2 regions of the Paenibacillus sp. W4I10 genome follow, and region 2 is predicted to be linked to the other one. Evidence: predicted binding sites of a transcription regulator. Region 2 holds the regulator's gene; the other holds the start of a gene.
What was found. Region 2 encodes Rex, which represses fermentation and respiration genes when NADH is low (regulators of the CRP and FNR family bind a similar motif). Its sites were predicted from a motif close to TTGTGAAATATTTCACAA; they were not measured.

Region 1 (5,244 bases), 4.8 Mb from region 2:
TCCGGTCAAAGGCTTCCGGTACATTATCCATGTCGTACGAATAACCAAATACGTCAATCTGCTCCGTCCGAGTCTGGAATGCTTCAAAATAAGAGAGCTGATGAACCTCGGGAATCTGCCCGAGTCCACGGATGACACTGCACAGATCCAGAATATAGCGCTCCAGTCCACCCCCAAATACACGACCGAATTCCCGGTTGTACCCGTCGGTGAAACTATGCGTCAGAATACTCACCACGCCCATCTCACGGTCCCTCCTTCCAGGGAATCAGCCGAGGTTCCGGATCGAGAATAGACTCGTAATGTGCAAGATTGCCCCACTCACCGCTAGGATCAATACGTTTGTAACGCAAATATTTACGAACCCGGTCCTCCAGACTGCCTGCCCAGCCGAGATGCTGAACCTTCAATTCCGTGCTGACTCCAGGCAATAAACTGCAGGACAAGGGAAGACGGGGAACATGATGATTCTGTTGTGGATAAAAATAAGGATATCCAGGCATATACCGTACAAGTGAAGCAGTATGCCGTTTGTGCAGACACCAGAGATCATCTTCCCGGTAGTGGGTCCGGCCACCCCACATGTCGTAGAAACGGAATGCAAACCAGTCTGCGTACTCCTGATTAATCAGAGTGCGTATGGCTTTCTTGGCCTCTGTGCTGTACAGCTCATCCGCATCGACCGAGAGCAACCAGTCGGGACGTGTTCCCGCCGCCGCTTGCCATAAGGTGTTGCGAAGCCGCCATTCCTCGGCGAACAGCGGTTTCTCCAATACCTCCAGACGAACTACCTTTGGATAGGCTTTGCATATGTCCGGGGTTCCGTCTGTGCTGGCATCGTCCACAATCACGATCTCATCCACGAACTCACTCAGATCATGCAATACTTCTTCCAGGTATCGGCCACGCTCATTGCGAACCTGGAGCATGGCGGTGAGCTTGTTGCCTTTGCTTTTGCGAACCCGACGAATGGAGAAGGGCTCTTTGAATACACTTGTTTCCTCTTGTGTCATAGCAGCATTCTGTTCTTCCTGACCCTGTGTGTCGCCCCAGTGATGCACTTGGCTTCGGATGTCCTGTGTTGGTTGTGTATGATCCGGGGTGTGATCGCCATTTCCCAATGCGTCTGTATGTGTTCGATCGACTGTTTCCGTTGGCGTGTAAGTGGTTTCGGTTCGGATATCCCTGTGCACCATTGGCCCATTCAACTGTTGTCTACGCTTCTTCGGGTCCAGCATCATGGCACCTCCCCAAGCAATTGCTGTACAGCATGATCCAACAGCTCCAGCTCCACAATCCGGGCCAGCGCATCTTCATCCTCCAGTGCTGTCTCAAGGAAATGTCGGACTGCCCCGTGTCGTTCCCCTCGCAGTGCCAGCGCACTGCCGGATAATTGCTGATAGTCCCGGCGACTGGCATCATCCTGAATATCGACTGCATGCACCAGCGCCAGTGCCTCTTCCACACGTCCAGTCTCCTGGTAGATGCGGAATTTCCAATGTCTCGCGGTTTCTCCGCCAAGTTCTTCAAGGATACGCAGGGCATTTCCGTAATCTTCGTTCATACGCAGTAGTTCCGCTCGTACAAGTTGATCTTCTCCCGCCTCAAGCCAGCGACATAACTGTTCATAATGATGCCGTTCTTGTTCATCGGCTGCACTAATTCCATACACCCGCAGGGCGTCCTCCAACTGTCCGGCCCGGGCATGAATGGCAGACAGGAATCTATAGTGGGAGACTACACAGTCACTGCGACCATTCAAGACCGCATGGGAGAATGCCTCTTGAAGTGAATTGATAGCCCGAGGATCTTCAAGCAAGTACTCATAGGCTGCCAGCAAAAAGGATATCGTCTCATGTGCACCTGCTTTGGCACGAAGCTGGCGGTAGAAGTCGGCACGTACACTGCATTGAAGCAGGGTGACGCTATCCGGAGTGCCTGACAGGATCTGCCGCAGCGCATGCAGGAAGAACAGTTCGTAGTCCCGGAGAGGGACTTCGAGATCATCTTTTTGCATCGTACCTGCAGGTGCAGGGTCTTCACCGCCCAGCCAGATAGCGCGTGCACCTTGGAAAAGCAGCTTCATATAACGTGTTTCGGAGGATGTGCCTACCAGATCGGCGATGCCGACCAGTTTGGAAATACTACTCTCCCATAGGGGAGATTCTGCTTCGTTTCCAGCAGGCTCAGGGAGCAGGGCAATACATAGCTCAGGCTCCAGCGAAGCCGTAGCCATTAGCCAGTAGGGATGGGCGACTACGGCTACGGTGCGAGGTTCCAGCAATAGCTGCTCGGCCTCAGGGAGGGAGATGACGGTAATGACCGGAGGTACATCTTCTGTTTGCGTCAGGCTGCTGACATAGTAGACCTCTCCCTCGATCGACAGCAGTGCAGCAATATCGGGATAGGGAAAGGATGACCAGCTCCCTTTGCGAGGGAAGAGAACAAATCGGACAGGGGGCTGTGTTGTACTGGCCTTATCCAGCCTAGCTTCGGCGTCTTCACCTAGCAGTGGTGCAGGTTTTTCCATGAATAGTTCACCTCACCTTGACTGTAATATGGCGCGTCATTCGTTCTGCATGTACTTCATGCTTTCACTTCATATGTAAAGCCCTCACGGTACTTCGCATGATATGCCTGAGACTAACATATGGGCATTCCGTCCCAAACATGAGTATCTTCCATGAATAGATGAAGTTGGCAAGCTGTGATAATAGGCTGAATTTTATCTTTTGTGTGACCAGGATCACTTTTTTTTGCTCTAGAGACGAAGATTGTGATAATTCTCACATGTATAAAATAGGTAATCTGGCACAATACGTTCATCAACGTATTTGGCGGACAGACAGCGAAGGTGCAGCTTCAATGCCAGATACGCATACTGCGAAGTGAACAGAAAGAAGGGGTAACGGTATGGATCCGATTATGTTATCGCGTATCCAATATGCACTTACAACGATTTTCCATTTCTTTTTTGTCCCGCTATCCATCGGTCTTGTACTGTTGGTTGCAATCATGGAGACGTTGTACGTTGTTAAGGGTAAGGAAATCTACAAAACGATGGCGAAGTTCTGGGGCAAGCTGTTCCTGATTAACTTTGCCGTCGGTGTAGTCACAGGTATTTTGCAAGAGTTCCAGTTTGGCATGAACTGGTCCGAGTACTCTCGGTTTGTGGGGGACGTGTTCGGTGCGCCACTGGCTATTGAAGCGCTACTGGCGTTTTTTATGGAGTCTACATTTATTGGTTTGTGGATATTTGGATGGGATCGTTTGTCCAAAAAAGTGCATCTGGCCTGCATCTGGCTGGTGTTTGTCGGCACATTCCTGTCCGCGCTGTGGATTCTGGCAGCCAATTCATTTATGCAGCATCCGGTCGGGTTTGAGATTAACAACGGCCGAGCCGAGATGAATGATTTCTTTGCACTCATCACGAATGGTCAGTTGCTCGTCGAGTTCCCACATACGATTTTTGGGGCATTGATGACAGGGGCCTTCGTTGTAACCGGGATCAGTGCCTACAAATTGATGAAAAAGCAGGATGTGGAGATCTTCCGCAAATCGTTTAATATCGCGATCATTATCGCTCTTGTTTCTTCATTCGGCGTCGCATTCTCGGGTCACTTCCAGGCGCAATATCTGGTGGAGACACAGCCGATGAAGATGGCAGCCAGTGAGGGCACATGGACGACGACAGAAGATCCAGCACCATGGACGGTGGTCGCTTTTATTGATCCGGATAAACAGGAGAGTACGGGTGAGATCAAAATTCCTGGATTGCTCAGTTACCTGTCCTACAGCAAGTTCTCCGGTAGTGTCAAAGGCATGAAGGAACTGAATGCTGAGTATCAGCAGACATATGGACCGGGGGACTACATCCCGCCGGTACGGACAACGTTCTGGAGTTTCCGCATTATGATCGCAGCGGGTGGTTTAATGATTGTGCTGGCTCTGTACGGTACGTTTCTGGCTATGCGCAAGAAGCTGGAGGTCGCTGGGAAGTGGTTTATGCGTCTGATGGTATTTGCCATATCTTTGCCGTTTATCGCCAATACGTCAGGTTGGATCATGACCGAGGTCGGAAGACAGCCATGGACGGTATTTGGCTATATGACAACCGAAGCCGGGGTCTCACCGAACGTATCCGCAGGAATGATCTTGTTTTCCACGATTGCGTTCACAGCTGCGTATACCGTGCTTGGTATCGTGATGGTATACCTGTTCGTACGTGAGATCAAAGCAGGACCGTTTGCGGTCGAGAAGCTGGAAGATCACGATGAATCGGCCGATCCGTTCGGCGTGGATGGAGGTTATTCCGTTGTCACTAAGTGAGTTGTGGTTTTTGCTGATTGCCGTATTGTTTGTTGGTTTCTTCTTTTTGGAAGGTTTTGATTTTGGTGTGGGGATGTCTACAGGCATTATTGCCAAAACGGACCGCGAACGCCGGACCCTGATCAACTCGATTGGTCCGTTCTGGGATGGTAATGAAGTATGGCTGATTACAGCAGGGGGCGCGATGTTTGCTGCCTTTCCGCACTGGTATGCGACGTTGTTCAGTGGTTTTTACCTGCCACTTGTGGTGGTGTTGCTCGCCTTGATTGGTCGCGGGGTTGCCTTCGAATTCCGCAGTAAAATGAAACAGCAGCGCTGGCGCAAAACATGGGATATCATCATTGTGGTATCCAGCGCGCTCCTGCCTTTCCTGTTCGGCGTAGTCTTTGCCACGTTCATGAAGGGTCTGCCTATTGATGGGGAGATGCAGTTGCGTGCAGGATTCTTCGATATTGTTAATCCGTACACCGTGATTGGTGGTTTGAGTGTAACCCTGCTGTGTCTGGTTCATGGATTGCTGTTTGCCTCACTACGAACAGTCGGGGAACTCAGAGAGCGTGCCTTGAATACAGCGCAAAAATTGATGCTGCCGCTGGCTGCACTGCTCGCTGTTTATGCGTTAATGACGTATTTTATGACCGATGTATTCACCGTACGGGGCTGGGCCCTTTGGATAATGGTTGTACTTGGCGCAGTCGCGCTTGCACTTGCGGCTTACTTCGTGCGTCAGAAGCGTGAAGGCTGGGCTTTTGGTATGACAGGGGCTGTGATTGCAATTGCCTTTGCTTCTGTATTTATCGGTCTGTTCCCAAGAGTCATGGTGAGTTCGTTTGGTTCTGCATTTGACCTGACCGTATACAACGCTGCATCTGGTGCGTATTCATTGAAAGTAATGACGATTGTGGCTTGTACACT
Region 2 (5,244 bases):
ATTCGTTTAATCTCGCCGGCAGGAACTTCAGAACTGAAGCGAGTGCGGATCTGCGCTTCGGACATACCATTCTGCAGCAGCTCACTGTGTACAGCGTTTCCACCCTTAGCCGGTTGATTGTTTGCATCGAATTTAACCCAGACCATAACATCCTGGTTATCCTTATTTTTGCCGATCAGGGTCCAGTAGATGTTGTCAGAGCCTTCTTTGTCTCCCCAGATGTACTTGCGCAATTCATCATAGGATGTAATGCCCAGTTGCTTCTGTGCTGCCTGTATAGCGAGAGCTTCTTCCTTGCGCTGGTCCTGCGTGACATAGACGTAATAACGCTGAAGTCCAAACAGAATCAGAACCAGTGCAAGCAGCGAAATCCATATCCACTTCTTTTTTTTCTTCAAAAGCCGAACTTCCTTTCCCTATGATGCTCTGTCCTGCAATTAACGAGCAAGCAGACCATCAAATGCCAATTGAGACTCACGCAAAATGCGTTCTTCATCCAGCGTCAGACATTCGCCGTGTTTCACCACTTGTTTTCCATCCACCCATACGTGCTCAACATCTTTGGCAGAAGCCGAGTAGATCGTATGTGAGATCAGGTCTGTATGTGGATAGAAATGTGCCTGTTCAATGTCAAGAGCGATAAAATCAGCCTTCATGCCGACCTCAAGTGCTCCGGTATTGTTCAAGAAAATGGATTTGGCACCGTATGACGTTCCGAGGAGTAACGCTTCGCCTGCTGGCACAGCCGTCGGGTCACCAGATACACCTTTGTGGATCAATGCAGCCAGTCTCATTTCCTCGAACATATCCAGGTTGTTGTTGCTTGCCGGTCCGTCTGTTCCGAGTGACACGGTAACTCCTGCTTTCAGTAACGCAGGTACCCGCGCAACACCGGAAGCGAGTTTCAGGTTACTTCCCGGGTTATGGGATACAGCCACATCATGACGGGCCAAAATTTCAATCTCTTCGTCATTCAGATGCACCGCATGTGCAACCAGGGATGGACGAGAGAAAAAGCCCAGTTTCTCCAGATGTGCCACAGGACGCAGTCCATAATCAGCCACGTTCTGCTCCACTTCACGAAGCGTTTCAGACATATGTGTATGGAGAGGAAGGTTCAGGTCGTTCGCGACCTGTACAAGCTTCTCTATGTAGTCAGGAGGGCATGTATATGGAGCGTGTGGCGAGATTACGGTTGTAATGCGACCATCTGCCTGTCCATTCCACTCACGTGCAAACGCTGCCGACTCGTCCAGCTTCCGCAGTTGCTCTTCTTCCGAGCACAGCCCGATTACACCACGTGCCAGTGCTGCTCTAACGCCTGATTGCTCCACAACTTTGGCAACTTGATCCATGTGATCGTACATGTCCAGGAAAGCTGTAGTTCCGCCTTTCAACATTTCAAGCACCGATAGCGAAGTTCCCCAATATACGTCTTGTGAAGTCATTTTCGCTTCCATCGGCCACATTTTTTCCTGCAACCATACTTGCAACGCAAGATCGTCTCCGTGCCCTCTCAGCAACGACATTGCTGCATGACCATGCGTATTGATCAGACCCGGCAGGAAGAACAGTCCTTTTCCATCCACTTTGGTACAATTTTTGTCTCCATCCGGCAATGTCTCACCAATATGCACAATCTTGTCATCCTCAACAACCATGTATCCTTGAACCACGTTCCATGTTGTGCCGCCTTCATTAACGGCAAATTTGCCGTTGTGAATTACCCATCTATTTGTTGTCATCTTCCTCGTCGTCCTTTCCAGTCTCCAAGTAATAGGCCAAACTAAGCAGATCCGTTGTAAAGTCAGCATGGTGAATGCGGATATGCGGCGGTGTTTTTAGAATGGTTGGTGCAAAATTAAGAATCGCTTCGATTCCGGATTCAATAAGCTGATCGGCTACATTTTGGGCTTCCGTATCCGGAACCGTGATAATTCCGATGCGGATGTTTTCCGTTTTAACCGCTTCCGTCAATTCATTCATTGGTTTTACCGTCAAACTGTTAATTTGACTACCAATCTTCGGTCCATATGCATCAAATACAGCAACAATCTTCATGTTGTCTTTCAGATATGCGTTGTAGTTGGACAAGGCTTGACCGAGATTACCCGCTCCTACCAGAGCTACATTAATTTGCTGATCGATTTTGAGAATGTGACGAATTTTCTCGATCAAATAGGATACATCATACCCGATCCCTTTACGACCAAAATCACCGAAGTAAGCCAGGTCTTTACGAATTTGGGCCGGATTCAGATCCAGCCTCTGTCCAAGCTCTTGAGAAGAAACAGTAGCCACCTCACGCTGATGCAACTCGTTCAAATAACGCAAGTATACAGGCAGACGTCGTACCACTGCTTCCGAAATTTTATCCGATTTCATTCTTGCTCCCCCTTACCAAGGCCACGATAAAATAATAGATGAAAAGATGAGCATTCTGTATAAACTCAAAGATAAACATGACATTTTATACAGAATGCTCCTTGTAATTTAGGTTATAAGTTCTTACGTGCAACTGCTTTAATCGGATACGGAAATATCTAATAAAGTTTAACGCCAAACGATAGTGTCATGCAATGATATAACGAACAAAACAACCATTATTCTTGTTCATTAACAGGTTTTTCCAACCACTCGGTAATTCGTGGAACCATCTGCTCCGTGAGCATGTGCTCCATTTTGGGACCAGGTAAAGAATATAAAAAGAATTTACCATAGTACGCTTCAATCACCCGTGTATCATAAACAATGACAATTCCTCTGTCCTTCGCTGTACGCACCAACCGGCCAAATCCCTGCTTGAAACGAATGACCGCTTGCGGCACGGACAGTTTCATGAACGGATTTTTCTTCTGTTCCTGAAGCAGCTCACTCTTGGCTTCCACCAACGGATGATTCGGTGGCTGGAAAGGCAGTCGCACAATAGCGAGACAGGTTAGCGCCTCTCCCGGGATATCTACACCCTCCCAGAAGCTGCTTGTACCCAGAAGTACCGTAGCTTTGGCATCTTGGAACCTGCGAGTCAATTTGGAACGACTTCCACTGTCAACGCCTTGCCCAAGCAACGAGATGTCGTTACCAGATAGCGCCTCCTTCAGCGGATCATAGACCTGTCGCAACATCTTGTATGAAGTAAACAGAACCATCATGCGTCCACGCGTGGCAATTGCCGTCTCTGCAAGTGATTGCACCAGCATATTGACAAAGTGCGCATCACCCACACTTCCCTTCACACTCGGGAAATCACGCGGAATCACCAGAAGTGCCTGATCGCGATAGTTGAAAGGTGATGGCAGCATCGACGTTAACAACCGATTATTCTCGGAAGCTTCCTGCAAGCCAAGCTGTTCAATCATGAACTGGAATGACTTATCTACCGAAAGCGTAGCCGATGTAAGCACAACACTTTTCTTTTTATCAAAAAATAAATCCTTAAGTTGTGCACTGACATCTACAGGTACAGCATACAGCTGAAGAGATTTGCTGCGGAATTGACCGCTGGCTTCCATCCAGTACACCGTTTTGGCATCATCCATACGCATGAAGAAACGTAGATTCTCCTTCAATGTGGTCAGATCTTTCAGCAGTCCTGTAATGTCCGTAATCAGACTATCCGATTGATAATCGTCCTGATCCTCTTTCACCTCAAGCAGCAATTTGTCCCCTTTGCGAACCAAATCCCCCAGAGTCACATAGATCTGGTTCTCCAGATCCTGCAACTCCTGCCATTTCGCAGGTTTCTGAGATGCTTTCAGACGCAGGGAAAATTGCCCCGTCTCTCCCGGTGAAGCATCACTTCGTTCAGGCAACAGACCGAACAAGGCATCGCTCATACGATCCCACAGCTCCTTAACTTCAAGAGCGAGCGGGAACATCTGATCCACCATGGAGCCCCATTGCACCGAATTTTCATGCCCGGATAACTGCGAACGAAGCATAGGCAGCTGACCATTACGACTGTCTTTAAACAGGCGGGTCAGTGTATGAACCAAGGTGAAATATTTCATATGCATTCCAAGATGTTTTCCAGCGACATCCTCCAGATGATGTGCCTCATCGATCACAAGACTCTCATAGGCTGGCAGCAGCTGATGCGCGGCTTTCACATCCGTAAATAATTTGGAGTGATTGGTGATTACGATATCTGACAACCCGGCCTCATGTTTGGCACGATGGTAGAAACATTTGCGGAACCATGGACATGATCTTCCCAGACAAGACTCAGATTCGCTCTGTACCGTCTCCCAGAAGTCCCCTCCGCGTCCGCTAAGGTTAAGTTCCTCATCATCTCCGGTTTCGGTCTGCGTAAGCCAGACAATCATCTGAGCAGCTGTGAAATAATCCTCTTTGGGTGTAGCGAATTCACGTTTATTGATTTTGTGTTCAAATTTGCGCAGGCACAGGTAATGTCCACGTCCTTTGAATACAGCAGCCTTAAACGGGAACGGAACCACTTGAGTCAGCATCGGAATGTCCCGCTCTCTCAATTGCTCCTGCAGGTTGATTGTATGCGTGCTGACCATAACTTTCTGTTCTTGCTTCACACTTTCGTAAATAGCAGGCAAGAGATAACCCAGAGATTTACCAGTGCCTGTTCCTGCTTCGATCAAGAGATGTTTCTCTTCATCAAGGGCTTGCCTTACACTGCTGAACATCTGAGTCTGCGCTTCACGCTCTTCGTAATGATCAAGCGTATCCTTCAGGTTCTCCCGAACCTGGTCCATAAACTGTTCGAAGCTTACACCATCGAGGGGGTTAGCCTCCCGCTCATCGCGTGGTGCACCTATATCAGTCCAATCACTTACATTAAGAGCAAGCTGACGATAATAGGTATGTCCGTCCAGATCCTGAATCGGCTCTGCTTCCTTCTCACTGCGCATTCCATCCAAGAACCAGCCCAAGTCACTGTCTTCTGGTGCAAACAGGTCACTGAGGCGCTGAATCGTTATGAGCGGTAATTCCTTTAACTCATCCAGACACTTGAGCAGCACATAGGCTGTCGCCAGTGCATCACTGTCTGCCTGGTGAGGGCGATCATGTTGAAATCCAAATTCGGAAGACACATAACCAAGTTGATAAGAACCCAGTGATGGGAATGTAATCTTCAGAAAATCAATCGTGTCCAGAATGCGGCCAGTGAACGGCAAATAACCGCAACGGTCAAGAGCATTCTGCAAAAAGTGAAAATCAAAAGCGACGTTGTGTCCAACAAGCACCACATCATTAAGCAGCGGAACCATC

Region 1: the regulator Rex is predicted to act here: its motif matches at 2,775-2,792, upstream of QF049_RS25055 (cytochrome ubiquinol oxidase subunit I).

The regions. Positions count from the first base shown of each region.
Region 1 covers NZ_JAUSXX010000001.1:5,561,811-5,567,054, forward strand. Annotated here, with positions in the region: gene QF049_RS25040 (glycosyltransferase family 4 protein) at 1-244, opposite strand, end outside; gene QF049_RS25045 (glycosyltransferase) at 246-1,241, opposite strand; gene QF049_RS25050 (tetratricopeptide repeat protein) at 1,238-2,530, opposite strand; gene QF049_RS25055 (cytochrome ubiquinol oxidase subunit I) at 2,914-4,329, shown strand; gene cydB (cytochrome d ubiquinol oxidase subunit II) at 4,274-5,244, shown strand, end outside.
Region 2 covers NZ_JAUSXX010000001.1:798,406-803,649, reverse strand. Annotated here, with positions in the region: gene QF049_RS03690 (cell wall elongation regulator TseB-like domain-containing protein) at 1-398, opposite strand, end outside; gene QF049_RS03685 (amidohydrolase) at 438-1,745, opposite strand; gene QF049_RS03680 (redox-sensing transcriptional repressor Rex) at 1,732-2,385, opposite strand; gene dinG (ATP-dependent DNA helicase DinG) at 2,604-5,244, opposite strand, start outside.